DNA from 2 places in the Nonomuraea africana genome. Region 2 is predicted to be linked to the other one. Evidence: riboswitches for the same ligand, from Rfam matches in the RefSeq annotation. Region 2 holds a riboswitch; the other holds the start of a gene.
The links. Region 2 has a riboswitch for glycine ahead of gcvT (glycine cleavage system aminomethyltransferase GcvT). Riboswitches for the same ligand answer to the same signal wherever they lie in the genome.
Positions count from the first base shown of each region.

Region 1: another riboswitch for glycine. It lies ahead of gcvP (aminomethyl-transferring glycine dehydrogenase); the one in region 2 lies ahead of gcvT (glycine cleavage system aminomethyltransferase GcvT).

Region 1 covers NZ_JADBEF010000001.1:3,306,164-3,324,718, forward strand. The annotation lists gene H4W81_RS15665 (DedA family protein) at 1-585, opposite strand, end outside; gene menD (2-succinyl-5-enolpyruvyl-6-hydroxy-3-cyclohexene-1-carboxylic-acid synthase) at 725-2,377, opposite strand; gene H4W81_RS15675 (o-succinylbenzoate synthase) at 2,374-3,300, opposite strand; gene H4W81_RS15680 (AMP-binding protein) at 3,350-4,507, shown strand; gene H4W81_RS15685 (hypothetical protein) at 4,557-4,865, shown strand; gene H4W81_RS47245 (RNA polymerase sigma factor) at 5,038-6,447, shown strand; gene H4W81_RS15695 (APC family permease) at 6,483-7,865, opposite strand; gene H4W81_RS15700 (TetR/AcrR family transcriptional regulator) at 7,976-8,587, shown strand; gene H4W81_RS15705 (DmpA family aminopeptidase) at 8,584-9,675, shown strand; gene H4W81_RS15710 (hypothetical protein) at 9,629-10,027, opposite strand; gene H4W81_RS15715 (TetR/AcrR family transcriptional regulator C-terminal domain-containing protein) at 10,155-10,715, shown strand; gene H4W81_RS15720 (DUF5999 family protein) at 10,956-11,153, shown strand; gene H4W81_RS15725 (alpha/beta hydrolase family protein) at 11,158-11,748, opposite strand; gene H4W81_RS15730 (hypothetical protein) at 11,920-12,261, shown strand; gene H4W81_RS15735 (hypothetical protein) at 12,245-13,075, opposite strand; gene gcvP (aminomethyl-transferring glycine dehydrogenase) at 13,234-16,074, opposite strand; glycine riboswitch at 16,219-16,311, opposite strand; gene H4W81_RS15745 (MerR family transcriptional regulator) at 16,343-16,963, opposite strand; gene H4W81_RS15750 (bifunctional nuclease family protein) at 17,157-17,627, opposite strand; gene ftsR (transcriptional regulator FtsR) at 17,903-18,555, opposite strand, start outside; gene H4W81_RS15760 (FHA domain-containing protein) at 18,553-18,555, opposite strand, start outside.
Region 2 covers NZ_JADBEF010000001.1:9,368,808-9,380,307, reverse strand. The annotation lists gene H4W81_RS44885 (L-serine ammonia-lyase) at 1-1,027, opposite strand, end outside; gene gcvH (glycine cleavage system protein GcvH) at 1,085-1,474, opposite strand; gene gcvT (glycine cleavage system aminomethyltransferase GcvT) at 1,471-2,556, opposite strand; glycine riboswitch at 2,590-2,684, opposite strand; glycine riboswitch at 2,685-2,782, opposite strand; tRNA gene H4W81_RS44870 (tRNA-Leu) at 2,832-2,915, opposite strand; gene bcp (thioredoxin-dependent thiol peroxidase) at 3,006-3,479, opposite strand; gene H4W81_RS44860 (DUF3618 domain-containing protein) at 3,571-3,900, shown strand; gene H4W81_RS44855 (amino acid deaminase/aldolase) at 3,902-5,089, opposite strand; gene H4W81_RS44850 (DUF6286 domain-containing protein) at 5,190-5,798, shown strand; gene H4W81_RS44845 (hypothetical protein) at 5,795-6,319, shown strand; gene H4W81_RS44840 (hypothetical protein) at 6,348-6,917, shown strand; gene H4W81_RS44835 (sensor histidine kinase) at 7,180-8,334, shown strand; gene H4W81_RS44830 (response regulator transcription factor) at 8,331-8,981, shown strand; gene H4W81_RS44825 (ABC transporter ATP-binding protein) at 9,074-9,814, shown strand; gene H4W81_RS44820 (ABC transporter permease) at 9,820-11,500, shown strand, end outside.

The DNA of each region.
Region 1 (18,555 bases), 6.1 Mb from region 2:
CTTCCTCTTCAGGTACCAGGTGGTGCCCAGCCCGAACAGCACGGCCGCCGCCAGCCCCACCCACGAGAAGCCCTTCAGCCACTTCTCGGCGACGATGCCCAGGTAGTAGATCACCGCCGTGGTGCCGCCCGCCCAGACGATGCCGCCGAGCACGTTGGCGACCAGGAACTTCCAGTACGGCATGCGCAACGCCCCCGCCAGCGGCCCCGCCAGGATGCGCAGCAGCGCGACGAATCGCCCGAAGAACACCGTCCACATGCCGTAGCGGTGGAAGTAGTGCTCCGCCTTGGCGATGTGGTGCGGCCCGAAGTGCTTGGGAAACCTCCGGCCCAGGCGGTCGAAGAGGGGCTTGCCGCCCCGCCTGCCGATGGCGTAGCCGATCGAGTCACCGACGATCGCCCCCACACTCGCGCACACGCCCACCCAGACCGGACTCACCACGCCCTTGGCCGACAACAGGGCGGAGCTGACCAGGACGATCTCGCCGGGCAGCGGGATGCCCAGACTCTCCAAGCCGATGACCAACCCGACCAGAGCGCAGATCCAGAGCGGCGGGATCGCCTGCAGCCATTCCTCGATATGCATCCGGACACCTTAGCGCCGGCAACCAGCCAAAAGAGGAGAGACACCTGACCGGCGAAGCGACCTCTTTACACGCCGCCATCGAGGCCGCCGAGGGCATGTGGTCGAAGTTCGGCCTGCTCCACCGGCGCCCCACCGGCGGCTAGAGCTGCCTGATCGCCGCCTGGGCGGCGTCCCTCAGCTGCCCGTGCAGCAGCGCGTTCGGCTCCCTGTCGGTCCTGACCTCCACGATCCGCAGCCCCTCGCCCCTGACCGCCTTGGGCAGGTCGGTGATGTCCTCCACCAGCCGGTACGGCGTGCCCGTCGAGGCCGCCACGTACCCGAGATCCACCCCGTGCGGCGTGCCGAAGACCCGCTCGAACGGATCACGGATCGCCGCCTGCGGCAGCAGCGAGAAGATCCCGCCGCCGTCGTTGTTGACGACCACGAGGCACAGGTCGGGCCGCGGCTCCCTCGGCCCGAGGATCAGCCCGTTCTGGTCGTGCAGGAACGTCAGGTCGCCGAGCAGCGCGTAGGAGGGCCCGTTGTGCGCCAGCGCCGCCCCCATCGCGGTCGACACCAGCCCGTCGATGCCCGACACGCCCCTGTTGGCCAGCAGCCGCAGCCCGCGCCTCGGCCGCATCGCCTGGTCGAGGTCCCTGATCGGCATCGAGGACCCGCAGAACAGCAGCGCCCCGTTGGGCAGCGAGTCGGCCAGGTCGCGGGCGACGCGCGGCTCGCTCATCCCGCTGGAGTCGAGCAGCTCGTCGATCGCCGCCCTCGCCGCCGCGTCGGCCCGCCGCCACGAGTGCAGCCACGCGTCGTCGCCCGCCGCCACGGGGATCTCCACCGCCTGCGCCACCTGGGTCGCCGAGCGCGTCGGGTCGGGCCAGCGCGACAGGTCGGTGGAGACGACGATGTGCTCCTGCGCCCTCCGCAGCCATGACAGCAGCGAGCGCGACAACCCGGGACGGCCGAGCGTGACCACGACGTCGGGCTGGTGGGCGTCGGCGAAGGAGGGTGTGCCGAGCAGGAAGTGGTAGGTGGAGATGGCGTGGTCGCCGTACCTGCCCCCGCCGTTGGGCTCCGACAGCACCGGCCAGCCCGCCATGCCCGCGGCGGCCACGTAGCGGCGCACGTTCGCCGCGCCGTCGCCGACCACCAGCACCCCGCGCCTGGTCGGCGGCAGGTGCAGGGCGACGGGCGGCGGCGCCACCCGGGCGCGCACCCACGGCCCCGAGGCGTCGCCGTCGAGCGACTCCACCCACGAGGAGTCGCCGTCGGGAATGAGCGGCTCCCTGAAGGCCAGGTTGAGGTGGACAGGGCCGGGATCGGACGGGCCGAGGGCCCGCTGGTAGGCGCGGCAGGCCAGCGAGCGCCAGTAGGCCACCTGCCCCGGCCGCTCCTCCGGCACCCCGACCTCGGCGAACCACCTGGCCGACCCGCCGAACACCTTCAGCTGGTCGATGGTCTGGTTGGCGCCGGTGCCGCGCAGCTCGGGCGGCCGGTCGGCGGTCAGCACCAGCAGCGGCACCCCCGACTCGCTCGCCTCGATCACGGCCGGGTGGAAGTTGGCCACGGCCGTGCCCGAGGAGCAGATCAGCGCCACGGGCCGCTCGGAGCGGCGGGCCAGGCCGAGCGCCAGGTAGGAGGCCGAACGCTCGTCGATGCGCACGTGCAGCCGCACCCGCGACTCGGCGTGCAGGGCCAGCGCCAGCGGGGCCGAGCGGGAGCCTGGCGCCATCACCACGTCGGTCAGGCCACTGCGGACCAGCTCGTCGACCAGGACCGTCGCGAGCGCCGTAGCCGGGTTCACAGGTCCGCCTCCCGCATCCGCCGCAGCCAGGACGGCGACTCGATCTCGAACTCCGACAACAGCGCAGCGTCCACCGCAGGGCGATCCACTGGCAAGAACCCGTCGACGGGCGTCAGTGAGGGACTCGCCACATCCCCCGACAGCAGCGACATCGTCCCGAGACCGCAGGCGTAGGGCAGCGAGGGCAGGCAGGCCGCCAGCGCGACCCCGGCCGCCAGCCCCACCGACGTCTCCACCGCGCTGGAGACCACCGCGGGCAGCCCGCACGCCTCCACCACCCGCAGCGCGGCCCGCACCCCGCCGAGCGGCTGCACCTTCACCACCGCGATGTCGGCCGCCTCGGCCGCCCTGACCTTCAGCGGATCCTCGGCCCGCCTGATCGACTCGTCGGCCGCGATCGGCACCTCGACCGCCCGCCGTACCGCGGCCAGCTCCTCGAGCGTGGCGCACGGCTGCTCGGCGTACTCCAGGCCGAAGGCGTCGAGCTCCTTCAGGCGGCGCACCGCGGTGGAGACGTCCCACGCGCCGTTGACGTCCACGCGCAGCCGGCCCGAGGGCCCGAGCGCGTCGCGGACCGCCTCGACCCTGGCCAGGTCGTCGGCGAAGGTCTGGCCCCGCTCGGCCACCTTGACCTTCGCGGTGCCGCAGCCCGAGCGCCGGACGATCTCGTGCGCCTGCTCGGGCCCGACCGCCGGGACCGTCGCGTTGACGGGAACGCGCGCGCGCACCGGGGCGGGCCAGCCGTCGAAGGCGGCCTCGCGGGCGCAGGCCAGCCAGCGCGCGCACTCGCGCGGGCCGTACTCGGGAAAGGGGGAGAACTCGCCCCACCCGGCGGGCCCCTCGATCAGGACGCCCTCGCGAACCGTCTGGCCGCGGAATCGGGTGCGCATCGGGATCCGGAAGACCCGTGGCCCAGAACCCATCAACGCACCTTTCCAAGGACCACCGTCTGTCGGCACTAACCTTACGAGCATGTGGAGGAACCCGTCGCATCCGGACCGCCCGTTGCGGGCGCTGGTTCTGCCCCCGGGACCGCGGCTTTTCGCGGCGATCGAGGCCGCGCTGTCCGGCGAGGGACCCGCCGTCCTCCCCCTGTCTCCCGACCACTCCGAGGTCGCGCTGCGGACGCTGCGCCCGACGGAGATCGAGACCCCCGAAGGCGTACGGCAGGCCGGCGGCCCGGGCGTCCCCGGCGACGTCGCCGTCGTCATCGCCACCTCTGGCAGCACGGGCACCCCCAAGGGCGTCATGCTGACCGCCGCCGCGCTCAGGACCTCGGCCGCCTCCTCCCTGCGCCGTCTCGAGGCCTCCCCCGGCGACCGCTGGCTGTGCTGCCTGCCGCCCTCCCACGTCTCGGGCCTGCAGGTGCTGGTCAGGTCGCTGCTCAGCGGCACCGACCCGATCATCCACGAGCGTTTCGACCCCGCCGCCGTCGCCGTCTCCGGCGCCGAGCACGTCTCCCTGGTCCCCACCCAGCTGCACCGCCTCATGGAGCGCGGCGCCGATCTGAGCGTCTTCCGCACCATCCTGCTCGGCGGCGCCGCGGCCAGGCCCGGCCTGCTGGAGGCCGCGAGGGAGGCGGGGGCGAAGATCGTCACCACGTACGGCAGCAGCGAGACCAGCGGCGGCTGCGTGTACGACGGCCGCCCCCTTTACAATGTAGATCTCAAGATTCGCGACGACGGCCGGATCCTCGTCTCCGGGCCCGTCCTGTTCTCCGGCTATCGCTTCGGCGCGGCCGGGGCGCCCCTGGAGGGCGGCTGGTTCGTCACCTCCGACCTGGGCTCGATCGAGAGCGGCAGGCTCACGGTGCTCGGCCGCGCCGACGACGTCATCAACACCGGCGGCGAGAAGGTGGTGGCCGCCTCCGTCGCCGCGGTGCTCGCCCGCCACCCCGAGATCGCCGATGTGGCCGTCGTGGGCCGTCCCCATCCCGAATGGGGCGAGGCCGTGGTCGCCGTGATCGTCCCGCGGGATCCCGCCACCGTGCCGACCCTCGACCAGCTGCGCGCCTACTCCCGAGACCGGCTGCCCGCCTACGCCGCCCCGCGCGAACTGCGGCTCTTGTCCGCACTTCCACTGCTGCCGAATGGTAAAACCGATCTCGCCGCCCTTCGGACCGGAACCTGAGGCCCGCCGGATGCGTCTTATAGGAGCAGCTGGAAGTTAGGAGCCCTTCATGAACCAACCCCGCAAGATGTGGGTGTCCGCGGCGGCTGTCGGCGTGATCGTCGTCGGCGGCGTCTCCGTCGCGGCGGCCGCTTCGGCGGGCAGGCTCGAGAAGGTGAGTCAGGAGACGAAAGTCGTGGTCACCCCGACACCGTCCAGCCGGCCCGCGGAAGGACAGGAACCAGACGAGGTCGTTTCCCACGAGGTCGGCCAGGACCCGCAGGAAGCCGCCGACTACTGGACGGAGACCCGCATGGAGGAGGCCGAACCGATGCCCATGCCGGAGGTGAACGGCCAGCTCAACGACGTGGACGACTAGGGCGTCCATGCTCTTGGGGCGGCCGCCGAATCCGGCGGGCCGCCCCTTTTTTCATCTGGCACGGGAACAAAATGCGGCAGATGACGTTATTGATACTGGTGCGCCGAGCGGCCGACGCCGCCCCACCACAAACTTTCGACTGACTGCGACTCCGTATGGAGGAGGTGTCCTCATGCCCCGAACCGCCGTGGCGACCTCGCCTGCCACCCTCGACCAGCTCCTTGACCGAGGGCGAGCTCAGGGTCACCTTTCCCTCGCGGAGCTGCGGGAGGCTTTTGCCGTAGCCGGGATCAGCCCCACCGAGGGACGTTCGATCCTGCGCGAGCTCACCGAGGCCGGGGTGAGCCTCGCCGCCGAGAACGAGCCCTCGCTCGGCAAGAAGGTCCCGGCCCCGAAGAAGGCGACCACCACGCGCAAGAAGACCGCTGCCACCAAGACCACCGGCAGCAAGACCACCGGCACCAAGACCGCCGCCAAGAGCGCCGCCGCCGCGACCGCCACGGCCGGCACCGCCGAGGCGGCCACGAAGACCGCCGACGAGGCCGCGCCGGTCGAGCAGGCCGACCAGCCCGCTCCCGACGAGGTCGACGCCCCCGAGGACCTCCAGCTGAACGCCGAGGACGCCGAGCTCGAGCAGGAGCAGGAGCAGCTCGACCTCGACGACAACCAGTCGGTGATGGGCGACTCCGTCCACACCTACCTCAAGTCGATCGGCCGCCGCACGCTGCTGACCGCCGCCCAGGAGGTCGACCTCGCCAGGCGGATCGAGGCGGGCCTGTACGCCGAGTACAAGCTCGACAGCGAGCCTGACCTCACCCCGGCCCGGCGCGCCGACCTGGAGATGGTGGTCGAGGACGGCAGGCGGGCCAAGGACCACATGCTCGAGGCCAACCTGCGCCTGGTCGTCTCGGTGGCCAAGAAGTACACCGACCGCGGCATGGCCCTGCTCGACGTCGTGCAGGAGGGCAACCTCGGCCTCATCCGCGCGGTGGAGAAGTTCGACTACACCAAGGGCTTCAAGTTCTCGACGTATGCGATGTGGTGGATCAGGCAGGCCATCCAGCGTGGCTTCGCCGACTCGGCCCGCACGATCAGGCTGCCCGTCCACGTGCTGGAGATGCTGTCGAAGCTGTCGCGCATCGAGCGTGACATGCACCAGCGCCTCGGCCGTGAGCCCACGCCCGAGGAGCTGGCCGTCGAGCTCGACAAGACGCCCGACCAGATCGAGGAGCTGCTGCGCACCAGCCGCCAGCCCATCTCGCTCAACGCCACGATCGGCGAGGACGGCGAGACCACGATCGGCGATCTGATCGAGGACGTCGACTCCCCCGAGGCGTCGGAGATCGTCGACCGCCAGCTGCTGGGCGACCAGCTGCGCGGCGTGCTCGACAACCTCTCGCCGCGCGAGGCGCGCATCATGGCACTGCGCTTCGGCCTGGTGGACGGCAAGCCGCACACCCTCGACGAGATCGGCAAGCACCTCGGTCTCACCCGTGAGCGGATCCGCCAACTGGAGAAGGAGTCCCTCTCCAAGCTGCGCCACCCGAGCAACACCCGCCCGCTGCTCGACTGGGCGAGCTGACGAAGAGCCCCGGCCACGGCCGGGGCTCTTCGCGTTCAGTCGCCGGGCACGGGGTCGGGCAGGGTCCACCGCTCGCCCCTGCGCGGATGCAGGTAGAAGCGGTAGTAGAGCAGGCCGAGCCCCAGGATCGCCACCGTCACGCCCAGCGGCACCCAGTCCGAGACGATCGTCTCGTACGCCACGTAGGCCATCGCCGCGAGCACCGCGACCGGCGCGAGCGGCCACAGCGGCATCCGGTAGGCCGCGCGATCGGTCAGTCCTCTGGCCCTGCCGACCAGGGCGGCCAGCGCGACCACGGCGTAGACCACCACCAGGTTGGCCCCCGTTGCGATGATCAGCGCGTCGAGCGGCACGAACACCGCCGCTACCACCGCCAGCGCGCCCATCACCAGCGTCGCCGCCACCGGCGTCCGCAGCCCGGGATGCACCCTGGCCAGCGGCCGGCCGATCACGTCGGGCCACGAGCCGTCCCTGGCCGCCGAGTACAGCAGCCGGCCCGCCTGGATCATGATGGCGATGACCGCGTTCACGATGGCCAGCGCGATCGCCAGGCTGACCACGGTGTCGACGACCCGGCCGCCACGGGAGAGCAGGAAGTGGCTCATCGGCGCGTCCGAGGCCAGCAGGCCGGCGAGATCAGGCGTGCCGAGGAGCACCGCGACCACGGGCACCAGTTCGGCGGTGACGGTGACGGCGAGGGAGAACATGATCGCCCTGCCGATGGTCCGGCCCGCCTGCCTGGTCTCCTCGGCGAAGTAGACCGCCGTGCCGTACCCGTTGTAGGCGAACAGCGCGGTGGCGGTGTAGGTGGCGATGAGGCCCCACGAGGCGGCCTCCAGGCCGCTCGGGCCCGTGGTCTGCGGGGTCCACAGCACCGACAGCGGCTGCTCCACGTGGGCGAACCCGAGGACGGCGAGCACCACCAGCGCCAGCAGCTCCAGCAGCAGGAACAGGCCGGTCAGCCAGGCGTTGGCCCGGATGTTCAGGACCGCGACGAGCGTGGCCAGCACGACCACCGCGACACCCACCCAGGTGCCCGACAGGGCCTGCCAGACCAGGCCGAGGTAGTCGCCGGTGCCAAGGGCGATCACCGCGACGATCAGCACGTTGCCCACCATGCTCAGGGCGAACATGGCGAACCCGAGGGGCCTGCCGAGGACGCGGGCGGCGAAGGCGTACTCGCCGCCCGTCACGGGATAGGCGCTGGACAGTTCCGCGTAACAGAAGGCCATGAAGACGCCCACCAGGGCGCCCAGGGCCAGCGCGACGGCGGAGGCGCCGCCGATTCCGGCGATGATGGCGGGGACGATGATGAACACGCTCGAGGCCGGGGTCACCGACGAGAGCGTGATGAGCACGTTCTCCTTGAAGGTCAGCGAGCGGGAGAGATCCTGGGCGTACGTGGGGGGCGCGGCCATGTGACATCCCTGATGCCGAGGTGAGTTCTTTGGCACGTCAGCCAAAATCATCACTATGCCGCATGTCAAGGCCCTTGCCACATTTGGCCAGGATGCCAAAGAATGGGGATGTGGCCAGACCGAGAAACCAGGCGGCGCGACGCGAGCAGCTCGTCGCCGCCGCGACCAGAGCCGTGCGCAGGCACGGCCTGCACCAGGTGCGTGTGGCGGACATCGCCGACGAGGCGGGCGTGGCCAGGGGCTCGGTGCACTACTACTTCCGCGATCTCGACGAGCTGCTGCGCAGCGTCTACCAGCAGGCCGGCGAGCGCTTCTACACCGCGAGGATGACGGCGGCGGCCGCGCTGCCCGACGCGCGGGACAAGCTGGTGGAGTCGATCGAGCACGGCCTGCCGGACGGCCCCGACGACGAGCTGGCGGTGGTCCTCTACGAGTTCTCGATGGTCAGGGACGACCCCGTCTTCAGCGCGCTGTCGCAGAGCCTGTATGACAGACAGGTGGCGATGTACGCGGCCATCCTGGAGGTCGGCGCGAGCCAGGGCCACTTCACCATGGCCGCGCCGGTCCTCGACGTGGCCGCCAACCTCGTCGCCCTCGAGGACGCCTACGGCCTGCACATCGTCAGCCGCAACGCCTCGCTCCCCCGCGAACGCACCCTCGACCTGCTGCTGAGCTACGCACGCATCGCGACCCGATGCGAAGACCTGAGGAGATCCGGATGAGAGCCCGCGACCTGCCGATCACCCTGGACGGTCGTCCAGGGCGCTGGAACGCGATCACCGACGTGCCCGGCGTCGAGGTCGGCTACGTGACGCTGACCGAGAGCGGCGCCCGCACCGGCGTGACCGCGATCCTGCCGAGGGGCAGGGCGGCCGTCGGCGTGCCGTGCGCCGCGGCCAGTCACTCGTTCAACGGCAACGGCGAGATGACCGGCACCACGTGGATCGAGGAGATCGGCGCGCTGACCCTGCCCGTCATGATCACCAACACGCACGCGGTGGGCACCGTGCACCGAGGCGTGGTCGACTGGGTGGCCGACCGCCATCCGGCGCTGGCCGCCCAGTGGCTGCTGCCCGTGGTCGCCGAGACCTGGGACGGCTATCTCAACGACATCAACGCCCCCCATGTCCGGCTCGAGCACGCCGCGCAGGCCATCGAGGCCGCCGCGACGGGCCCGGTGGCCGAGGGCAACGTCGGCGGCGGCACCGGCATGAACTGCTATGCGTACAAGGGCGGCTCGGGCACGGCCTCACGCCTGGTCGAGCACGGCTCCGACACCTACACCGTGGGCGTCTTCGCGCAGGCCAACTTCGGCAGCCGCCACGAGCTCACCATCGCGGGCCACAGGGTGGGCCACCGGCTGCTCGACGACAATCCGATGGAGACCACGAACTGGTTCGCCCCCTCGGGCGCGGGCTCGGTCATCGTCGTCGTGGCGACGGACGCGCCGCTGCTGCCCGGCCAGTGCAAGTCGCTGGCCCGGCGGGTGCCGATGGGCCTGGCCCGCACGGGCACCACGGGCAGCCACTTCTCCGGCGACATCTTCCTGGCCTTCTCCACGGCCAACGAGGGCGCCCTGACCAGCGGCTTCACCGTCGCGGACGACTACCAGAGCCTGCGTTTCGTGCCCTGGGGCCGGATGGACCCCTACTACACCGCCGTGGTGCAGGCGGTGGAGGAGGCCGTGCTCAACGCCCTCATGGGGGCGGAGGAGATGACCGGCAGGAACGGGCACCGCTCGCCCGCCCTGCCGGTCGCCACGCTCATCGAGCTGCTGGAACAGGACGGGGCAGGCGCGGGATCCCGGTGAGCCGGTTCTCCTCGCGCAGCGTGCGCAGCCGGTCGACCTCGGCGGTCCACATGGCGCCCTTGGGCGTCGCCTTGGCCCTGCGGCGGGCGAGCCTGTCGTCGTAGGCCTTCACGCCGAACGTCGCCCGCTGGCCCGCCTCGGCGGCGCGCAGCGCGTCGGTGAGCGCCTTGTCGAAGTGGAGGCCGGCGGCGCGCAGCTCCATCTCGGGAGCGCCCGCGGCGCGCAGCTCGCGCACCACCGCCTCGGCCTGCCTGGCCTTCGCGAGCAGCTCAGGGAAGCTCTTGGAGATCTCCTGGTCGGCGTGGAAGCGCACCTCGGCCTCACGGCTCACACGCGGACGGAAAAACGCCATCGGACAGCTCCCTTTCACTCGTTGCCAGCGGTAGCGTACGCGGTCCGCGGGTCGAACACCCACTCGGGGCGGACACGCCGGGGTGAAGAGGGTGACCGCCTTTACAAAGTATGGCAAGCTGATCTCCATGCCGGCCAAGCGACCGCCCGTCCCGCTGTCCCGCGAGCGCATCATCGACGCCGCACTCCACATCGCCGACGGCCAGGGCCTGCGCAGGCTGACCATGCGCAGGCTCGGCGACGCGCTCCAGGTGGAGGCCATGGCCATCTACCACCACCTGCCCCGCGGCAAGGAGGCGCTCATGGACGCGCTGGCCGAGCACGTCACCGCGATCCAGGTCGATCCGGCCACCACCTGGCAGGAGACGGCCAGGCTGTGGTGCAGGGCGCAGCGTGAGGCGCTCAGGGAGCATCCGGGGGTGCTCGCGCTCGCGCTGACCAAACCTCCGAAGGGGGCCACGGCCATCGCCATCATGGAGCAGACTGAGCAACTGACCGACGCGGGGCTCAGCGACGCCGCCGAGGCCGTCCGCACCCTGCGGGCCTTCGTCTTCGGCAGCGTCGCGGTGGAGGTCCAGCAGTCGGGGTGGGCCGATCCCGAACGCGACACCTGGACCCGTCGCGACGACAGGGCCGACGCCGACTTCGAACGCGGCATGGAGGCGATGCTGCGGGGGCTGGGCGGGTAATCGAGGGTTTACCACTCCGTCGGCGTGTCGAAGTTGGACCGTTATCTTGCATAAGGCACCCTGTGTCATAGGTCACACGATCCGAACCACCCGGGGATCCTCCTTGAATCGTCCTAACGGGCTATGTCGGAAACTGTGACGCACGCCGCACACTTGGCGCAGAATACGAAACAGCCCGAGCCGCTCCCCCCGCCACTTCCAGGCATGGGAGCCCACCCAAGAGATATCGGAGGCACGCCGATGTGCCCGCACGACCCGGCCTGTCCGGCTGCTGAGGCGCCCGACCGCGAGGCGGCACGCACCCTCGCGTCCCATCCCGAGCAGGGATGGAGCCTTCTGTGCAACGGTGTGGTCCTGTTCGAGGACACCGGGGAGCTGCTGCCCAGCGGTGACGTGATCGCCCCGCACCGGCCGCATCCCCTGGTCGGCGCAGCCTGAGCCCTCAGTAACGCCCCGCGAGCCAGTCGGCGACCACCTCGCCGACCTTCGCGGGGTCCTTCTTGAGATCGTGCCCCTCGCCCCGCAGCACAACCAGGCGTGCGGCGTCGGCGGCGTCGGGCACGCCGAAGGGATCCCGGTCCCCGTTCACCACCAGCACGTCGACCCCCGCGGCGCGCAGTTCGTCGGCGCGCGACTTCTCCGGCTTGCCCGGCGGGTGCAGCGGGAATGCCAGCGCCACCACCGCGTCGGCGCCCACCGCCCGAGCCGTACGGCAGGCCACCCTGGCCCCGTTGCTGCGGCCGCCCTGGACGATCGGGAGCCCGGGATGGCGCTCGCCCAGCTCCTTCAGCACCGCGATCCACGCCTCGTCCTGCCGCGCGGGCGAGCCGGGGGCCCTGGCCCCCGCCCTCCTGAACGGCTGCGTCACTCTGGCCACCGTGGCGCCCATCTCCAGCGCGGCCGCGCGGACGGCCAGCAGATCGGGCGCGTCGACCCCGCCCGCCGACCCGTGCGTGAGCACCAGCAGCAGCCTCGGCCCCGCGGCCACGTCGACCTCGGCCAGCGCCGCCCCCCGCGGCGTCATGATCTCCATTCGTCCACGGTAGCCGGGGCCGGCCGGTCCGCCCGCACCGCCCCGCGGACGGCGCTCCAAAGCCCGGCCTCCCGGAAAACACGGCCTCTCGGAAAACACGGATCTTGAGAAGGACGGGTTTCGTTCCGGGGGAGGATGGCAGTGATCCCCAGGACGTGCGACATTGGCTGCATGTCTGACATCCACGACGACCTGCGCGCGACGCTGGAGACCCGCAAGCACCTCGGCCCCGACTACGAGGCCGCGCTCGTCGAGTCGTTCGTGGCCAGGCTCGACGCGACCATCGCCGAGCGCGTCAGGGCGGAGGTGGACGCCCAGCGGCCCGCCAAGGGCAAGAAGAACAAGAGCAACGGCGGCGGGCCCATGGTGCCGATCGCGCTCGGCTCGATGGGCATGGCCATCCCGCTGTCGGCCATCGCCGGCGGTCAGGGATTCCTCGGTCTGGCCCTGGTGTGGATCGGCATCGTCGTCATCAACGTCGCCGCCGCGGTCGCGGTCATGCGCCGGGACTGAGCGCGTCGCGCTCGATGCGGAGCCTGACCTGCTCGGCCAGCTCCTCGTCGGCGTGCGAGAGGCCGTAGGCCCAGACCCGTTCGGCGTCGTCGGCCCTGCCCCGCAGCGGCAGCGTGCGGGCCAGCAGCTCGATTGCCAGCGAGGTGGATTCGGCGTCCGCGCCGCCGCCTGCCGCCGCCTCCTCCACCACGCCGGCGAACTCCGCGCACGCCAGCTCCAGGTGCGCGATGCCGAGCAGCACCCGCAGCCGCCCCGCGTGGGCGCCCTCGGCCAGCGGCAGGCTCTCGACCAGCACCGCTGCCGCCTCGCCCGGCTCACCGCGCTCCAGCAGCAGCTCGGCCAGCTCCTGCGCGGCCCGGCAGCTCAGGTCGGGGTCGCCGACCGAGATCGCCGCCCGCAGCTCCCGCTCCGCCTCCTCGTCGCCGTCGGCCAGGCGGGCCAGCGCCAGGTGCGCCAGCGGCAGGTAGGCGGCCGTGCCCACGCCCAGGACGGCCTGCCAGGCTCCCCTGGCCTGCTCGTCCTGGCCGTCGCGCTCAAAGCCGCGCGCCAGGTGGCAGGCGGCCTGCGCGGCGTACTCGGGATGCCCGGTGGCCAGCGCGGCCCTGGCCGCCGACCTGGCTCCCTCGAGGTCGCCGCGCTCCTCGAGGACCACGGCGAGCCCCACGGCCGCCTGCGCTGTGTCCTGCCCCTCGGGGTCGGCGGCCAGCCGGGTGAAGATCTCGGCGGCGGCCTCGAGATCTCCGCTCTCGGCGAGACGACGGGCCTGTTCGAGCGGGCCGGTGTTCAGCTCGGTGTCGAGTTCGGGGGACGTCAAGAAGGCTCCTTCGACGGTGATCAACGCCGAGCCTAACGATTTCGCGCCGCCGCGTCGCCTGACATGACTATCCTGAGTGCGGCTGTTGGCCGCCGCCCGACCAGCCGAATGCCGAACGTGCGGCCTCCCCGCAGGGAAACCGCACGTCACAGCGCTGGTCAGTCCTCGTACGCCGACAGGGGCGGGCAGGCGCACACGAGGTTGCGGTCCCCGTAGGCCTGGTCGATCCGCCGCACCGGCGAGAAGTACTTCCCGTCCCTCAGCTCCGGCACCGGGTAGGCCGCCTCGGTCCTGGTGTAGGGGTGCGTCCACTCGTCGGCCACCAGCGACTCCGCGGTGTGCGGGGCGTTGCGCAGCGGGTTGTCCGTCCTGTCGTACGACCCGTCGGCCACCTTGGCGATCTCGCCGCGGATGGCGACCATCGCCTCGACGAACCGGTCGAGCTCGGCCAGGTCCTCGCTCTCGGTCGGCTCGATCATGAGCGTGCCCGCGACGGGGAAGGACATGGTCGGCGCGTGGAAGCCGTAGTCGATGAGCCGCTTGGCGACGTCGTCGACGCTGACCCCCGTCTCCTTGGTGATCTGCCGCAGGTCGATGATGCACTCGTGGGCCACCAGCCCGCCGCGCCCGGTGTAGAGCACCGGGTAGTGCGGGGCCAGCCGCCTGGCGAGGTAGTTGGCCGACAGGATGGCCTGCTCGGTGGCGGCCTTGAGGCCCTCGCCGCCCATCATCCTGACGTAGGCCCAGGAGATCGGCAGGATGCCCGCCGAGCCGTACGGCGCCGCCGAGACGGGGCCGACCGGCGAGCCGTTGTGCAGCGGGTGGCCGGGCAGGTAGGCGGCCAGGTGGCCGCGGACCGCCACGGGGCCCACGCCGGGGCCGCCGCCGCCGTGCGGGATGCAGAAGGTCTTGTGCAGGTTCAGGTGCGAGACGTCGGCGCCGAACTCGCCGGGCTTGGCGAGGCCGACCAGGGCGTTGAGGTTGGCGCCGTCGACGTAGACCTGGCCGCCCGCGGCGTGGACCTTGGCGCAGACCTCGGTGATCGTCTCCTCGTAGACGCCGTGGGTGGACGGGTAGGTCACCATGATCGCGGCGAGCTGCTCGGCGTGCTTGGCGATCTTGGCGTCGAGGTCGTCGAGGTCGACGTTGCCGTTGTCGTCGCAGGCCACCACGACGACCCGCATGCCCGCCATGACCGCGCTGGCGGCGTTGGTGCCGTGCGCGGAGGAGGGGATGAGGCAGACGTCGCGGTGGGTGTCGCCGTTGGCTCGGTGGTAGGCGCGGATGGCCAGCAGGCCGGCGAACTCGCCCTGCGAGCCCGCGTTGGGCTGGATGGAGACGGCGTCGTAGCCGGTCACCTCGGCCAGCCAGCCCTCGAGGGTCTCGACCAGCTCGACGTAGCCGCCCGCCTGCTCGACCGGCGCGTACGGGTGGATGCCCGCGAACTCCGGCCAGGTGATGGGCTCCATCTCGGTGGTGGCGTTGAGCTTCATCGTGCAGGAGCCGAGCGGGATCATCGACCTGTCGAGCGCGATGTCCTTGTCCTGGAGCCTGCGCAGGTGCCGCAGCATCGAGGTCTCGGAGTGATGGGTGTGGAAGACCGGGTGGGTGAGGTAGTCGCTCTCGCGCGCCAGCCCCTCGGGCAGCGCGTCCTCGGCGACCAGGTCGGTCAGCGAGACGTTCACGCCGAAGGCGGCGGCGACCTGCTCCAGGTGGGCGAGCGTGGTCTTCTCGTCGCAGGCGACCGAGACGTGGTCGGCGTCGGCCTGCCAGAGGTTGACGCCGCGCTCGGCGGCGGCGGCCACCACCTGGGCGGCCCTGCCCGGCACGCGGGCGAGGACGGTGTCGAAGAAGCCGTCGTGGACGACCTCGACCCGGCCGGCGCGCAGCGCCTGCGCGAGCGTCACGGCCATGCGGTGGGTGCGCCTGGCGATGCGGCGCAGCCCCTCGGGGCCGTGGTAGACGGCGTACATGCCCGCGATGACCGCGAGCAGCACCTGGGCGGTGCAGATGTTGCTGGTGGCCTTCTCACGGCGGATGTGCTGCTCGCGGGTCTGCAGGGCCAGCCGGTAGGCGGGGTCGCCGTCGGCGTCGACGGAGACGCCGACCAGGCGGCCGGGCATCTGCCGCTGCAGGCCCTCGCGGACCGACATGTAGGCGGCATGCGGCCCGCCGAAGCCGAACGGCACGCCGAAGCGCTGCGAGGAGCCGATCGCGATGTCGGCGCCGAGCTCTCCCGGGGCGGCGACGAGCGTGAGCGACAGCAGGTCGGCGGCGGCGACCACCAGGGCCCCGGCCGCGTGCGCCCGCTCGGCCAACGCGCGGAAGTCGCGCAGGCGGCCCGAGGTGCCCGGGTACTGCACCAGCACGCCGAAACACTCGGGCAGCTCGCCCTCGAGGTCGCTCTCCACGAGCGAGATGCCCAGCGGCTCGGCCCTGGTGGCCAGCACAGCCTTGGTCTGCGGGAGGGCGTCGGCGTCGACGACGAAGACGTCGCTCTTCGACCTGCCCGCCCTGCGCGCCAGCGTCATCGCCTCGGCCGCGGCGGTGGCCTCGTCCAGCAGGGAGGCGCCGGCCACGTCGAGACCGGTGAGGTCGGAGACGACGGTCTGGAAGTTGAGCAGCGCCTCGAGGCGGCCCTGGGAGATCTCGGGCTGGTAGGGCGTGTACGCGGTGTACCAGCCGGGGTTCTCCAGCAGGTTGCGGCGGATCACGGCGGGCGTGATCGTGTCGTAGTAGCCCAGGCCGATCATCGAGGTCAGCACCTGGTTGCGGTCGGCCAGCGCCCGCAGTTCGGCGATCACCTCGGTCTCGCTCGCCGCGACGGGCAGGTTGAGCTGGTCCTTGGCCCTGATGGCCTCGGGCACCGCCACCGCCACCAGGTCGGCGACCGATTCGAAGCCGACCGCCTCCAGCATCCTGGTCTGCTCGGCGTCGGAGGGCCCGATGTGACGGGTCGCGAAAGGCGGCGCAGCGAGGTCGCTGAGGGGCTCGGTCATGGAACTGCCTCCCAAGGCTGGTGGAGAGCGCGGGCGTATGCCGGGTCTCCCCCTCTGTCATCAACCTGAGAGGTTCGCCCGCGCACGCGGGCTTGCACCGTCGGTGAGGCGCGCCTGGCGGGCGTGCCTGCTTTCCAGAGTTGCCTCACCCGAGCGGTACAGGGTGCCTGAGAGATTCCGGGGAGGGTTGCTCCTTCGGCGCCCCGGCTTTCCCGGGGACTCTCCCGCACGGGGTCGTCAGCATCTCCAGGCTACCAGCGATCGCGCGTCAGCCCAGTCGCCGGGCCCTCCTGCGCTGGGCCAGCTCATCAGCGGGGTGGTCGGCCGGGACGCTGTCCTCGACCGCCGCCCGTTCCCCCGGCAGCTCCGCGAGCGATCCCTCGACCTCGCGCCAGACCCTGCCGAGCGCGATCCCGAACACTCCCTGACCGCCCTGCAGCAGGTCGATGACCTCGTCGGCCGAGGTGCACTCGTAGACGCTCACTCCGTCGCTCATCAACGTGATCCGGCTCAGGTCGCCGACGCCCCTGTCGCGCAGGTGCTGGACGGCGGTGCGGATCTGCTGCAGCGACACGCCGGTGTCGAGGAGCCGCTTGACCACCTTGAGCACCAGGATGTCGCGGAAGCTGTAAAGACGCTGGGAGCCCGAGCCCTGAGCGGCTCTTATCGTGGGCTCCACCAGGCCGGTGCGCGCCCAGTAGTCCAACTGCCTGTAGGTGATGCCGGCCGCCGCGCAGGCCGTCGGGCCGCGATAGCCGATGTCGCCAGGCAGAGTCGCGGGCTGCTCGTCGAAGAGCAGGCCCTGCTCCCCGGCACGCTGGCGCGCACTCTCGCGCCGCACCGGGTCTTCCTGGCCGGCCGTCTTTCCCTCGCCGCTGCTGACCGCCACGCGGACCTCCGGCTTTCTCTCATCCCGTGGTCTGATCTGGGGGTTCGTCAATAACAACCACAGGTTTCACTTGCACCGTAGGACCGTGACCATCCGCAGTCAACGATCCGGCTCGGCGCGTCGTGAAGCGTAAATGCAGTGAAATACCGACCCCAGGTGTTGGCCAAGGGTTCGGGCGCTCACAGAGGGAGTCCTACCCGGCCCGTCCGAAGTCCTCGGGCGTGATGTTGTCAAGGAACTCCCTGAACTTCTCCACCTCATCCTCCTGGTCATCAGGGATGACCACCCCTGCCTCCTGGACGACCTCCTCGCTGGCGAAGATCCGCGCACCGGTGCGCAGCGCCAGGGCGATGGAGTCGGACGGGCGCGCGGAGACCTCCACGCCGTTGGAGAAGACCAGGTCGGCGAAGAAGATACCGTCACGCAGCGCGACGATGTTGACCGCGCGCAGGCCGACGCCCAGCGCGCTCAGCACGTCGCGGAACAGATCATGAGTCAACGGCCTCGGCGGTGGCTCCTCCGCCTGCGCGAGCGCGATGGCCGTGGCTTCGGTCATTCCAATCCAGATCGGGAGAAACCTCTCCCCTTGCGCCTCCTTGAGCAGAACGATCGGCTGATTTGTAGGCATTTCGACGCGAACGCCCACTACCTCCATCTGCAACACGGGCTGCTCCGAATTCCACTGACCGGTGGCCCCTAGGGGGCTCCGCAATAGTTTGGCCGCTCTTCCGCAATTCAACGTAACACCCGGCGGGCGTGGAATGTCCCCTGCCCCGTGGCGTCGCGGACAACCTACCTCGCCTCCCGCTCCTGGTCAGCTCGCTCGGCGGGATCGGCGCTCCCGGCCGTGAGATGCGGGGTTCAGCGGGCCACGAAGCGGCCTCGAATCGGCCGCGAAGGGGCGGGGAGGGGCGCGGGTCAGGCGCCGGCAGGGGCGGGTCAGCCGCGCAGGACGGCGCGCACGGCCGTGCGCAGCAGTGCCGCGTGCAGCTCGAGCAGCCGCCCCGACAGCTCGCGCGCCACCTCGTCGGCCTCGCCGATGGCACCGGGCGCCCGGCGCTTGAGTATGGGGGCGACGCTCTGCTCGACCAGTCCCGCCTCGCGCTCGGCGGCGGCCTTGACCGCGCGCAGGTGCCTGGCGTGCAGGCCGTAGCCGGCCAGGGCGCCGACGCTGCGGGCCACCTTCAGGGCGTCCTCGTCGTAGCGGCGGGCGACCGGCGCGAGCAGGCCGTAGTCCTCGAGCTCGGTGAGGGTCTCCTCGTCGAGGCCGCTGGCCTCGAGCAGCTCGGCGCGGCTGAGCCGCACCTCCTTGGCCTCGGGCACGGCGCGCGGACGGCCGAGCTCCTCGGCCATCTTGTCCTTGATGACCCGCAGCGGCAGGTAGTGGTCGCGCTGCTCGGTGAGGATGAAGCGCAGCTGCTCGACGTGCATGTAGGTGAACTTGCGATACCCCGAGGGGCTGCGCTCGGGCTCGATCAGCCCCTCGCTCTCCAGGAACCGGATCTTGGAGACGGTGACGTCGGGGAACTCGCCCTGCAGCAGGGCGAGCACCTCCCCGATGCTCATGTGCGAGCGCGCCGCCTGGGGGCTCA
Region 2 (11,500 bases):
AGCCCACCTCGGCGCCGGAGATGGAGGCGTTCTCCTTGAACAACACCCCGATCGCCGCCGCCGTCAGCAGGAAGCGGACCACCCCGTCGTCGTCGAAGCCCGGCACGAACCTCGCGCAGTAGGTCATCACCGCCGGGATGATGCCCGCCGCCCCGTTGGTCGGCGCGGTGACGATGCGCCCGCCCGCCGCGTTCTCCTCGTTGACCGCCAGCGCGTACAGGCCCACCCAGTCCATCGCGTGCAACGGATCCCGCTCGGCCGACTCGGCCTGCAGCTTGCGATGCAACTGATGCGCCCGCCGCTTGACGCGCAGCCCGCCGGGCAGCACGCCCTCCTTGGCGATGCCGCGCCGCACGCACTCCGACATCACCCGCCACAACGTCAGAATCCCCTCGCGGATCTCCTGCTCGGTGCGGCCGAAGGCCTTCTCGTTCTCCAGCATCAGCCCCGAGATCGACAACCCGGTGTTGGAGCAGTGCTTGAGCAGTTCCTCGGCGGTGGTGAAGCTGTAGGGCAGCACGGTGTCGTCGGGCTTGATCCGGTCGGCGCCGGTGGCGTTCTCGTCGACCACGAACCCGCCGCCGACGGAGAAGTAGACCTTCTCGCGCAGCGGTGCGCCGTCGGCGGCGAAAGCGGTGAAGCGCATGCCGTTGGGGTGCTCGGGCAGCGAGATCTTGCGTTCGAAGACCAGGTCCTGGCCCACCACGAAGGGGATCTCGTGCTCGCCCATCAGCGTGATGCGGCCGGCCTGGCGCATCTCGGCCAGCCGGGCCTCGACGGTGTCGACGTCGACGAGTTCGGGCTTGTCGCCCGACAGGCCGAGCAGGACGGCCTTGTCACTGCCGTGGCCCTTGCCGGTCAGGCCGAGCGAGCCGTACAGGATGGCCTCGACGCGGGCGGTCCGCTCCAGCAGCCCGTCGGCCCGCAGGCCGCGGGCGAACTTGTGCGCGGCGGCCATCGGGCCGCCGGTGTGGGAGCTCGACGGGCCGATACCGATCTTGAAGAGATCGAAGACGCTGATCGCCATTGATGCAGCCCAACTCTCGGACATGCCGGGGTCCTGGCTGGACCCCGGCGGAGTGTGTCAGTTGTCGCCAGAGGTGAGCGCGGTGTACTCCTCCGCGCTCAGCAGGTCTTCGGGGTCGCCCTCAAGGCGGACGCGGAACATCCAGCCCTCGCCGTACGGCTCGCTGTTGACCAGGTCGGGCTTGTCCACGACGGCCTGGTTGACCTCGACGACCTCGCCGCTGACCGGGGCGTAGATCTCGCTCACCGACTTGGTGGACTCGACCTCGCCGATCGAGTCGCCCGCCTCGACGGTGGCGCCGACCTCGGGAAGCTGCACGTAGACCACGTCACCCAGCGCTTCGGCCGCGTAGGCGGTGATGCCCACGGTCACGGTCAGGCCGTCGTCGAGTCCGGCGACCCACTCGTGCTCCTTGGTGTAGCTCAGGTCGTCAGGGATGGTGCTCACTTGTTCCTCCTGTAGAAAGGCAGCTCCACCAGGTCCACAGCCTCTTGGCTGCCCCGGATGTCAACGGCCAGACCTTCTTCTATCCCAGTGTCCACGTACGCCATCGCGATCGGCTTACCGAGGGTCTGCGACGGGGCGCCGCTGGTCACCTCGCCCACCACGACACCGTCCTTGGTGACCGGGTACCCGTGACGCGGGACCCGGCGGCCCGTCGCGACCAGGCCGACGAGGCGGCGGCGCGGCGGAACATCCTTGATGGGCTCCAGCGCGGCCCTGCCGACGAAGTCCCCCGGCTTGTCGAACTTCACCACGCGGCCGAGGCCGGCGTCGAACGGCGTGAGCGAGGAGTTGAGCTCGTTGCCGTACAGCGGCATGCCGGCCTCGAGGCGCAGGGTGTCGCGGCTGGACAGCCCGGCGGGCAGCAACTCGTACGGCTCGCCGGCCTTCGTCAGCGCGTGCCACAGCGGAGCGGCGTCGGCGTTGGCGACGAACAGCTCGAAGCCGTCCTCGCCGGTGTAGCCGGTGCGGGCGATCAGCGCCTCGGCGCCGGCGACGGTGCCGGGCAGGCCCGCGTAGTACTTCAGGCCCTCGAGGTCGGCGTCGGTGAGCGTGGCCAGGATCTCCTGGGCCTTGGGGCCCTGGACGGCGATGAGAGCGTACTGGTCGGAGCGGTCCTCGACGGCCGCGTCGAAGCCGGAGGCGCGCTCGGTGAGCCGCGCGGCGACCATCGGGTAGTTGGAGGCGTTGGCGACCACCATGAACTCTTCGTCACCGAGCCGGTAGACGATGAGGTCGTCGAGCACGCCGCCCTGCTCGTTCACGATCATCGTGTAGCGGGCGCGGCCGACGGCCAGCGCCGAGAGGTGGCCGACGAGGGCGTAGTCGAGCGCCTGGCCCGCCTGCGGCCCGGTCACGAAGATCTCCCCCATGTGCGACAGGTCGAACAGCCCGGCCCGCTCGCGGACGGCGTTGTGCTCGGCGGACTCGCTGCCGTAGCGGAGCGGCATCAGCCAGCCGGCGAAGTCGGTCAGCGTGGCGCCGAGACTCTCGTGGATGTCTCGCAGCGGCGTCGGTCGGGACATGGTGCGCACCTCAGAATGGGTCGGATGCCAGGATCCTCCCCCTCTGTCATCGGTGCCTGAGAGCTTCGCCCGAATTTGCCGGACTTTCACCTTCGGCGAGGCCCACAGGCCTGCTTTCCAGAGGTCACCTGGCCCACGCGGTCCTTTGCCTTGAGAGGTTCGCGGGGAGGGCTTGCTCCTTCAGGGGTCATGGCCGGCTGCCAGGACGCTCTCCCGCGTGGGTTCAACGGTGTCTGGGGGCCAGCCTAGTACGGATTCGGCCAGCAAGGGAAAGGTGCGGGCGGGGGGACTCGAACCCCCACAGTGTCTCCACCAACAGGACCTAAACCTGCCGCGTATGCCTATTTCGCCACGCCCGCGCAACTCCCGCTCAGAATAGCGCCCAGGGCGGCGGCGGAGATACTCGTTTGCGATCAAGCCCGCCGAAGGGGCGGGCTTGATCGCAGGCCTCAGGCGAGGCCGAGCTTCTTCTTCAGCCCGGCCACGTGTCCCGTGGCCTTCACGTTGTAGAGCGCCTGCTCGATCTTCCCGTCGGCGTCGATCACGAAGGTCGAGCGGATCACCCCGACGACCTCCTTGCCGTACAGCTTCTTCGTGCCGTACGCGCCGTACGCCTTGTGCACCTCGAGGTCGGGGTCGGACAGCAGCGGGAAGGTCAGCGCGTCCCGTTCGACGAACTTGACCAGTTTGTCGGTCTTGTCCTTCGACACGCCGAGCACGACGAAACCCTCGTCGGTGAGCCGGCCCAGGTTGTCGCGGAAGTCGCACGCCTGCTTGGTGCACCCAGGCGTCATCGCGGCGGGGTAAAAGTACAGGATGACGCGCTTGCCACGGAAGGCGTCGAGGGAGACGGCGCCGCCGTCGGCTGCGGGTAGCGAGAAGTCCGGCGCGGCGTCGCCGGGCTGGAGCTTGGTTTCGGTCACGGGTCCTCCTTAGAGGGCCCAACCTACCCCTCGCCCGCTGTGCCGTCCGGCACCGCGACCTGACAGACTGATCACCTGAGAGAGGAGAGCCATGGCCGACACCGACCCCGATGAGCTGGAGCGCCGGATCGCGCGCACGCGTGCCGAGCTCGCCCAGACCGTCGACGCCATCGCCGACCGGGTGAGCCCGAAGCGCGTCGCCCAGCGCGGCGTGGAAGAGGTCAAGTCGAGGGCCGAGCACTTCGTGTCGTCGGTCGGCGACATCGTGGGCGTCACGCCGCGGCCGGTGCGCTTCGGCGACAACCCCGACGACCTGTGGGAGGACGAGCAGCCCAGCCTCGGGCCCGCGCTGATCGCGGTGGGCGCCGTGCTGGTGATCGGCGCGGCGCTGGTGCTGTGGAAGAGGCGCAGGCGAGGCTGAGTCAGAGGAAGGTCTTGCCCTCGCCCCTGTAGGTCGGGACCTCCTCGACGACCTTGTCGCCCTCCACCAGCAGCAGGCCGGCGAAACGCTCGCACAGCTCGCCCGCCTTCGCGTGGCGGAACCACACCCTGTCGCCCACGCGCAGGTCTTCGGCGGGCTGGCCGAGCAGCGGTGTCTGCACCTCGCCCGCGCCCTCGTCGGCCGAGTAGCGCAACCCCGCGGGCAGGTACGGCTGGGGCAGCCGCGAGGGCCCCGGCGCCCCCGAGGCCAGGTAGCCGCCGCCGAGCACGGTGACCACGTCCGGCGCGGGACGGCGGACCACCGGCAGCGCGAACAGCGCGGCGGGGCGGCCGCTGAAGCGGCGGTAGAAGTCGAAGAGCCTCGGGTGGAAGAAGCCCGACCCCGCCGCGACCTCGGTGACCGCCTTCTCCCTGACCGTACGGTCGACGCTGCCGGTGCCGCCGCCGTTCACGAACTCCAGGTCGGCCAGTTGCCTGACGGCGTTGACGACGCGGCCGCGCCGTATGATCAGCTCCCTGGCCGAGCGGGCCTGCATCAGCCTGATGACGCGGGCGAAGGCCGCGTTGCCCGGCGGGTCGTCGCCCACGCCGGCGATCTGCGCCTCGTACGCCATGAGGCCCACCAGCCTGAAGCCGGGCCGCTTGGCGATGTCGGCCGCCACGTCGGCGGCGTGCGCGGGCTCGCGCACCGGCGAGCGGAGGGCACCCGCGCGGAAGCGCCCGCCGAAGGCGACGTAACCGGCGTCGACGTCGACGCAGAGGCGCAGCGGCGGCCTGTTCACCGGCACGGCCGACTCGATGAAGTCGAGGTGCTCGGCGGAGTCGACCATGATGGTGATCTCGCGCGCGGCGTGCTCGGCAGCGGCGAGCCGGGCCAGCGCCGCCCGGTCGGCCGTCGGGTAGGCGACCAGCACGTCGGTGAAGCCGCAGGAGACCAGCCACAGCGCCTCGGGCAGGGTGAAGGCCATCACGCCGCGGAAGCCTTCCATGGCCAGGATGCGCTCCAGCACCGGACGCGACCTGACGGACTTGCTCGCGACCCTGATGGGCTTGCCGCCCGCCCTGCGGACCAGGCTCTCCGCGTTGGCCCGCAACGCCTCCATGTCGAGAATCGCGAAGGGCGGATCGAGCTCGGCGGTGGCCCGGTCGTAGCGCTGGCGGTCGTCCATATCAGCAGCGTAATACCGATACTAGCCAGCAAAGATCCCGCAAACCGGCGGCGAGGAAGGCTTTATGGCCGGGCATGCCCCTGTACCTCTGGACGGTGTGATGACAACACTCCAGGAGCTCCTGCCTGGCGGAGCCACCCTGACCGAAAGGGACACGCCCCGCCGCAGGGCGGCGAGAGTGCTCAAACCCGCACGAACCCCCGCAGGCGTCGCGGTCGCCGCCACGGTGGCGGCAGCCCTCTCGCTGACCGCCGCCGAGGTCGTCGCCGCGCTGCTGGGCGGCAGGCTCGGCGTGATGCCGATCAACAAGGTGGCGAGCCTGGCCGCCGACACCCGGTGGTCGCATCCGACCCTGCTGTCCGGCGCGCTGGTCGCCGGGGCACTGGGGCTGGTGCTGCTCGGGCTCGCGGTGCTGCCGGGCCGGGCCAGGCTGGTGGCGCTGGAGACCTCCGATCCCCGGCTGGTCATCGGCATCACCAAATCGGGACTGCGGCGCACGCTCAGGACCGTCGCCGAGGACGTCGACGGGGTGCAGAGCGTCAGGGTACGGCTGCGCCGCCGCCTGATCGAGGTCACGGTCATCTCCGACGCCGAGCGCACGGGCGCGATGCTGCGCAGGACCGGCACGGCCGTCGGCGACCGGCTGAACGGGCTGGGCGCGATCTGCGCGGGCGAGGTCGTGGTGCGGCTGCGCAGGAGGAGTCGATGATGCGGCAGTACGCGGGCAACAGGATCGGCCTGTCCGTCGTGGGCGTCGTCCTGCTCGGCGGCGGCGCCTACACCTTCCTGCGCGGCACGGGACGGCTGCCCCAGGCCAAGGAAGCCAGGGTCCTGGACATCGACGTCGCCGCCTACCTCGCCGCCCACCCGTGGATCTCGTGGGCGGGCGCGCTGGCGCTGGTCCTGGCCGCCATGGTCACCGTCAGGTGGTTGCTCATGGCGCTCGGCTGGGGCCGTCTCGGCCACCGTTCCGGCACGGGCACGGCGCTGCTCTGCGTCGGCCTCAAGGACATGGAGGGCATCAGCCGTACCAAGGTGCGGGTGGTGGGCGGCGACCGGATGCGGATCGCGGTGACCTGCCCCGCGACCGCCGACGTGGGGGCGCTGGTCGGCAAGCTGGACAAGGAGATCGTCGGCAGGATCAGGCGTGACGTGGGCGCGGAGGGCATGGGCGCGCTGGTGCGCCTCCACGTCCGCCGCGGACCCGCGAACCCGCGAAGGGGTTCATGAAGATCGGGTGCGCTGGCAGCATGTCCTCATGCCCTTGTCCCGAAGGCCCGTGCCGGCCCTCGTCCACCTCTCGGTGGCCTTCGTCCTCGGCTCCACGGTCGCCGTCACCCTGCTGGCCGACACCGATCTCGTCCTGCTCAACGACACGCTCTTCCACCCCGTGCTCCTCGGAGTGACCGCGATCCTGCTCGGCGGCCTGGGCGTCAGGGAGCTGGTGCGGCCCGTCGGCTGGGCCAGAGCCGTGGTCGTGGCCGTGACGGTGGTGGGCATCCTCTGCTGGCTCCAGATCGGGTTCAGGTGGTCCGTCCTCGTCCCGACCGAGATGGGCTTCGTGGACGGCCCTGGCAGGTTCAGCGTGCGCGTGCAGGAGCAACCGCGCTTCTTCGACTCCAGCGTCGTGCTCAGCGTCCGCTCGGACGAGGGGCTGCTCAGCCGCGAGTGGCCGCTCGACTGTCCCGGCTTCGAGATCGAGCAGGACGAGCTCCACCTGATCCGGTGGGCCGGCGCGGGGAGGGTGGAGGTGCACCTGCCCGACGAGGCTCCGATCGGGGTCGACCTCGATCCCGTCTCGGGCCGTCCCGTGGGCGTCTGCCGGTAGGGGGCCTCACCTGGAAGCGGATGGTGGGGCGCTCTCAGGGTCTGGGTCGCGCGGTGCTTCCTCTTCACCGCGCGACCCAGCGGCGTGATCATGATCCGCCATCACGATCTCCCTTTACTCGCCCCAGAGGGCGCTCCCACTGCCGAACAATGCCGCATAGCCCATAAACACCGCGTAAACGTGGCGTGCGACCTGGGTCGTACACCGGCCTCCACCTCCAGGGGGAAGGAGGGACAGTGCGGCCTTCCATAGAGTGATGGGCGTGTTCGGCAAGATTCGCGCCTGGTCCCAGCGCCACCCCATGGTCGTGGACGCCCTGTGGTTGATGCCGCTGATCGGGCTGTGCGTCATGACCGCCACCAGCTACACCGCCCCCGTCCTTGCTCCCCTCGGCCTCGCCGGCTATCTGGCGCTGTCGACGGCGCTGCTGGTGCCGCTGTTCTGGCGGGGCAGCCACCCCCGCGTGGTGTTCGCGATCGTCTCCCTGATCAGCTTCTTCCAGTGGCTGGCGGCCGTCGACGCCTTTCCCGCCAACGCCGCGGTGCTGGTGGCCCTCTACTCCGTGGCCACCAGGTGCCCGTTCAGATGGGCGCTCGCCGCCGGCCTGGTGGCGGAGCTGGGCGTCTTCCTGGCCCTCGTGCACTGGGACTCCGTCACCTTCAGCATGTTCTTCGGCTGCACGGTCTTCACGCTCACGATCTGGCTCACCGGCCTGTACGCCAACACCCGCCGCCGCTACCTCGAAGGCCTGGAGGAGCGGGCGGCACGGGCCGAGCGTGAGCGTGACCAGCAGGCCAGGATGGCCGCCGCCGCCGAGCGGGCCAGGATCGCCAGGGAGCTGCACGACGTGGTCGCGCACAACGTGAGCGTGATCATCGTCCAGGCCGACGGGGCGGGTTACGCCATCGACAGCGATCCCGAGCAGGCGCGCAGGGCCGTACGGGCGATCTCGAAGACCGGCAGGCAGGCGCTGGCGGAGATGCGGCGCATGGTCGGGGTGCTGAGGGAGGACGGCTCGGGCGCCGCCGACTACACCCCGCAGCCGGGGCTCGCGCAGCTGGAGGAGCTGGTGCGCGGTTCGGGCCTGCCGGTGGACCTGCGGGTGACCGGCGTCCCGCAGGAGCTGCCGGAGGGCGAGCAGCTGGCGATCTACCGGCTCGTCCAGGAGGCTCTGACCAACACCCTCAAACACGGCGGCCCAGGGGCGCGCGCCCTGGTGGAGATGGAGTACGGCATGCACGAGCTCGTGGTACGCGTGACCGACGACGGCAGGGGCGCCGCCGCACCGCGCAGCCCCGACGGACACGGTCTGCTCGGCATGCGCGAGCGCGTCTCCATGTACGGCGGAGCCGTCCAGGCCGCGCCCCGGCCGGGCGGCGGCTTCGAGGTACTGGCCAGGCTGCCGGTCGCGGCATGATCAGGGTGATGCTGGTCGACGACCAGGAGCTGCTGCGGGCCGGGTTCAAGATGGTGCTGGCCGCCCAGCCCGACATCGAGGTGGTGGCCGAGGCGGGCGACGGCCTCCAGGCGCTGGAGCGGCTCGAGACCACCGACGTCGACGTCGTCCTGATGGACGTGCGCATGCCCGTCATGGACGGCGTCGAGGCCACCCGCAGGATCGACGGGCCGAAGGTGCTGATCCTGACCACCTTCGACCTCGACGAGTACGCCTACTCCGCGATCAAGGCGGGGGCGTCGGGCTTCCTGCTGAAGGACGTGCCGCCCTCCGACCTGGTGAGCGCGATCCGCTCGGTGCACAACGGCGACGCGGTGATGGCGCCGAGCGCCACGCGCAGGCTGCTCGAGCGGTTCGGCGCGCACCTCACCACCGACCGGCTGCCCGACGGCAGCCTGCTGACCGCGCGCGAGCGCGAGGTCATGCTGCTGGTGGGCAGGGGGCTGTCCAACACCGAGATCGCCGAGCGGCTCGCCCTGGCGGAGGCGACGGTGAAGACGCACCTGGGCAGGGTGCTGGCCAAGCTCGAGCTGCGCGACAGGGCGCAGGTGGTGGTCTACGTGTACGAGGCGGGGTTGATCGTGCCGGCGGATCGGCCGAAAGGCTGACCCGGGTCATCTGAGGTGTGACACGAAGTCCGTCCTCAAGGCCCACGGAATGCCCGTTCCGCGCACCTAGCGTGATCTGCGTGACAACGAACATGACATTCACCCAGGCCCCGCCCGCCGTCGTGGCCAGGGACGTGACGAAGACCTACGGCCTCGGCGACGCGCAGGTGCACGCCCTTCGCGGGGTGGACGTCGCGTTCGCCACCGGCGCCTTCACCGCGATCATGGGCCCGTCCGGCTCGGGCAAGTCGACCCTGATGCACTGCCTGGCCGGGCTGGACACGGTGACCTCGGGCGCCGTGTCGATCGGCGACGTCGAGCTGACGGGGCTGAGCGACAAGCAGCTCACGCTGTTGCGCAGGGACCGGATCGGCTTCATCTTCCAGGCCTTCAACCTGCTGCCCACGCTGACCGCCGAGCAGAACATCAGGCTGCCGCTGGAGATCGCCGGACGGCAGGCCGACCAGGTCCTGTTCGACCGGGTGATCCAGACCGTGGGGCTGCGCGACCGGCTCGGCCACAAGCCGACCGAGCTGTCGGGCGGCCAGCAGCAGCGCGTGGCCGTCGCCAGGGCGCTGATCAGCAAGCCGCAGGTGATCTTCGCGGACGAGCCCACGGGCAACCTCGACTCGCGCAGCGGCGCCGAGGTGCTCTCCTTCCTGCGCACCAGCGTGCGGGAGCTGGGCCAGACGATCGTGATGGTCACCCACGACCCGGTCGCCGCCGCCTACGCCGACAGGGTCGTCTTCCTGCGCGACGGCGAGCTGGTCACCGAGATCTCCCAGCCCACCCCGCAGACGGTCCTCGACACCCTGATGAAGCTGGAGGCCTGAGTCCGTTGATCAAGACGACTCTCGCCGGACTCAGGGCGCACAAACTGCGCCTCCTGCTCACCTCCGTGGCGATCACGCTCGGGGTGGGCTTCATCGCCGGCACGTTCGTGCTCACCGACACCATCCAGGCCGGATTCCTGCAGAAGGTCACGGCGGACGCCGGCAAGGTGGCGGTCGCCGTCCTGCCGGCCGAGGGCAAGCGGCTCCCGGACGAGGTGCTGGAGAAGGTGCGCGGGCTCGACGGCGTGACCGGCGCGCAGGGCCTGGTGCGCGGCAGCGCGCCGCTGCTGGGCGGCGACGGCAAGGCGGTCGGCGACCTGCCCACCTCCGCGATCTCCGTCAGCGACCGCACGACGATCACCGAGGGCACCGCCCCCGCGGGCGCCGCCGAGGCGATCGTGGACACTAACACCGCCAGGGCGCAGGGCTTCACGGTGGGCGGCACCGTCACCGTGCTCGACCACAAGGGCGCCAGGCACGACTTCGAACTCGTCGGCCTCTTCGACGTCGGTCTCGACCAGGAACTCGGCTACACGGGAGCGGTCGGGTTCACCGCCGCGACCGCGAAGCTCATGACGGGAGAGAAGGGCTACCGCGAGATCGACGTGGCGGGCGCCGATCCCGCCGCGCTCAAGCAGAGCATCGCCACCGCCCTCGGCGGCGGCTACGAGGTCAAGACCGGCACCGAGCTGGCCGAAGCGCTGTCGGCCGCCAACGGCGTCGAGCTGGAGTTCATCACGCTGGGCCTGCTGATCTTCGGCCTGATCGCGATGCTGGTCGCCGCGCTGGTCATCTACAACACCTTCAACATCCTGGTGGCCCAGCGCACCAAGGAGATGGCGCTGCTGCGCTGCATCGGCGCGACCAGGGGCCAGGTGTTCGGCTCGATCCTGATGGAGTCGGTGGTCGTCGGCCTGCTCTCCTCGGTGCTCGGCCTGGCCGTCGGCTACGGTCTGGGCGCGGGCGCCATGGCCCTGCTCGGAGCGTTCGACGCGCCGCTGCCCACCGGTCTGGCCGCCACGCTCGCGCCCAGGACGATCGCGATCGGCCTGCTCATCGGCCTGGTCGTGACGGTGGGCGCGGCGCTGCTGCCGGCCCGCTCGGCGACCGGGGTGGCGCCGATCGCGGCGCTGCGCGCCCAGGTGGAGGAGCAGACCTTCAGGACCGGTCTGATCCGCGTGCTGCTGGCCGGGTTCCTGTTCCTGGCCGGAATCGGCGCCACCGTCTCGGCGGTGATGATGGAGCCCGGCGACCAGTTGCCGCTCTTCATCGCGATGGCCGGCTGCTCCCTCGTCTTCCTGGGGGTGCTCGTGCTCGGGCCCGTGCTCGTCAGGCCGCTCAGCGGGCTGGTGGGCTGGGTTCCCGGCCGGCTGTTCGGGGTGCCGGGCAAGCTGGCGGTGGACAACTCCGGCCGCAACCCGAAGCGGGCGGCCACCACCACGATCGCGCTGACCGTCGGCGTGACGCTGATGACGCTCATCTCGGTGCTCACCGCCTCCACGAGGGTGTCGATGGCGGCCAAGCTCGACTCCCAGTTCCCCGCGGACTACCTGATCGCCACGCAGTCGCGGGACGCCACCATCCCCCGCTCGGTCGGTGAAGCGCTGCGGGCCAAGCCCGAGCTCGAGTCCGTCCTCCAGCTCCGCGAGGCGAACGCCAGGATCGGCAGGCACGAGACCCAGGTCG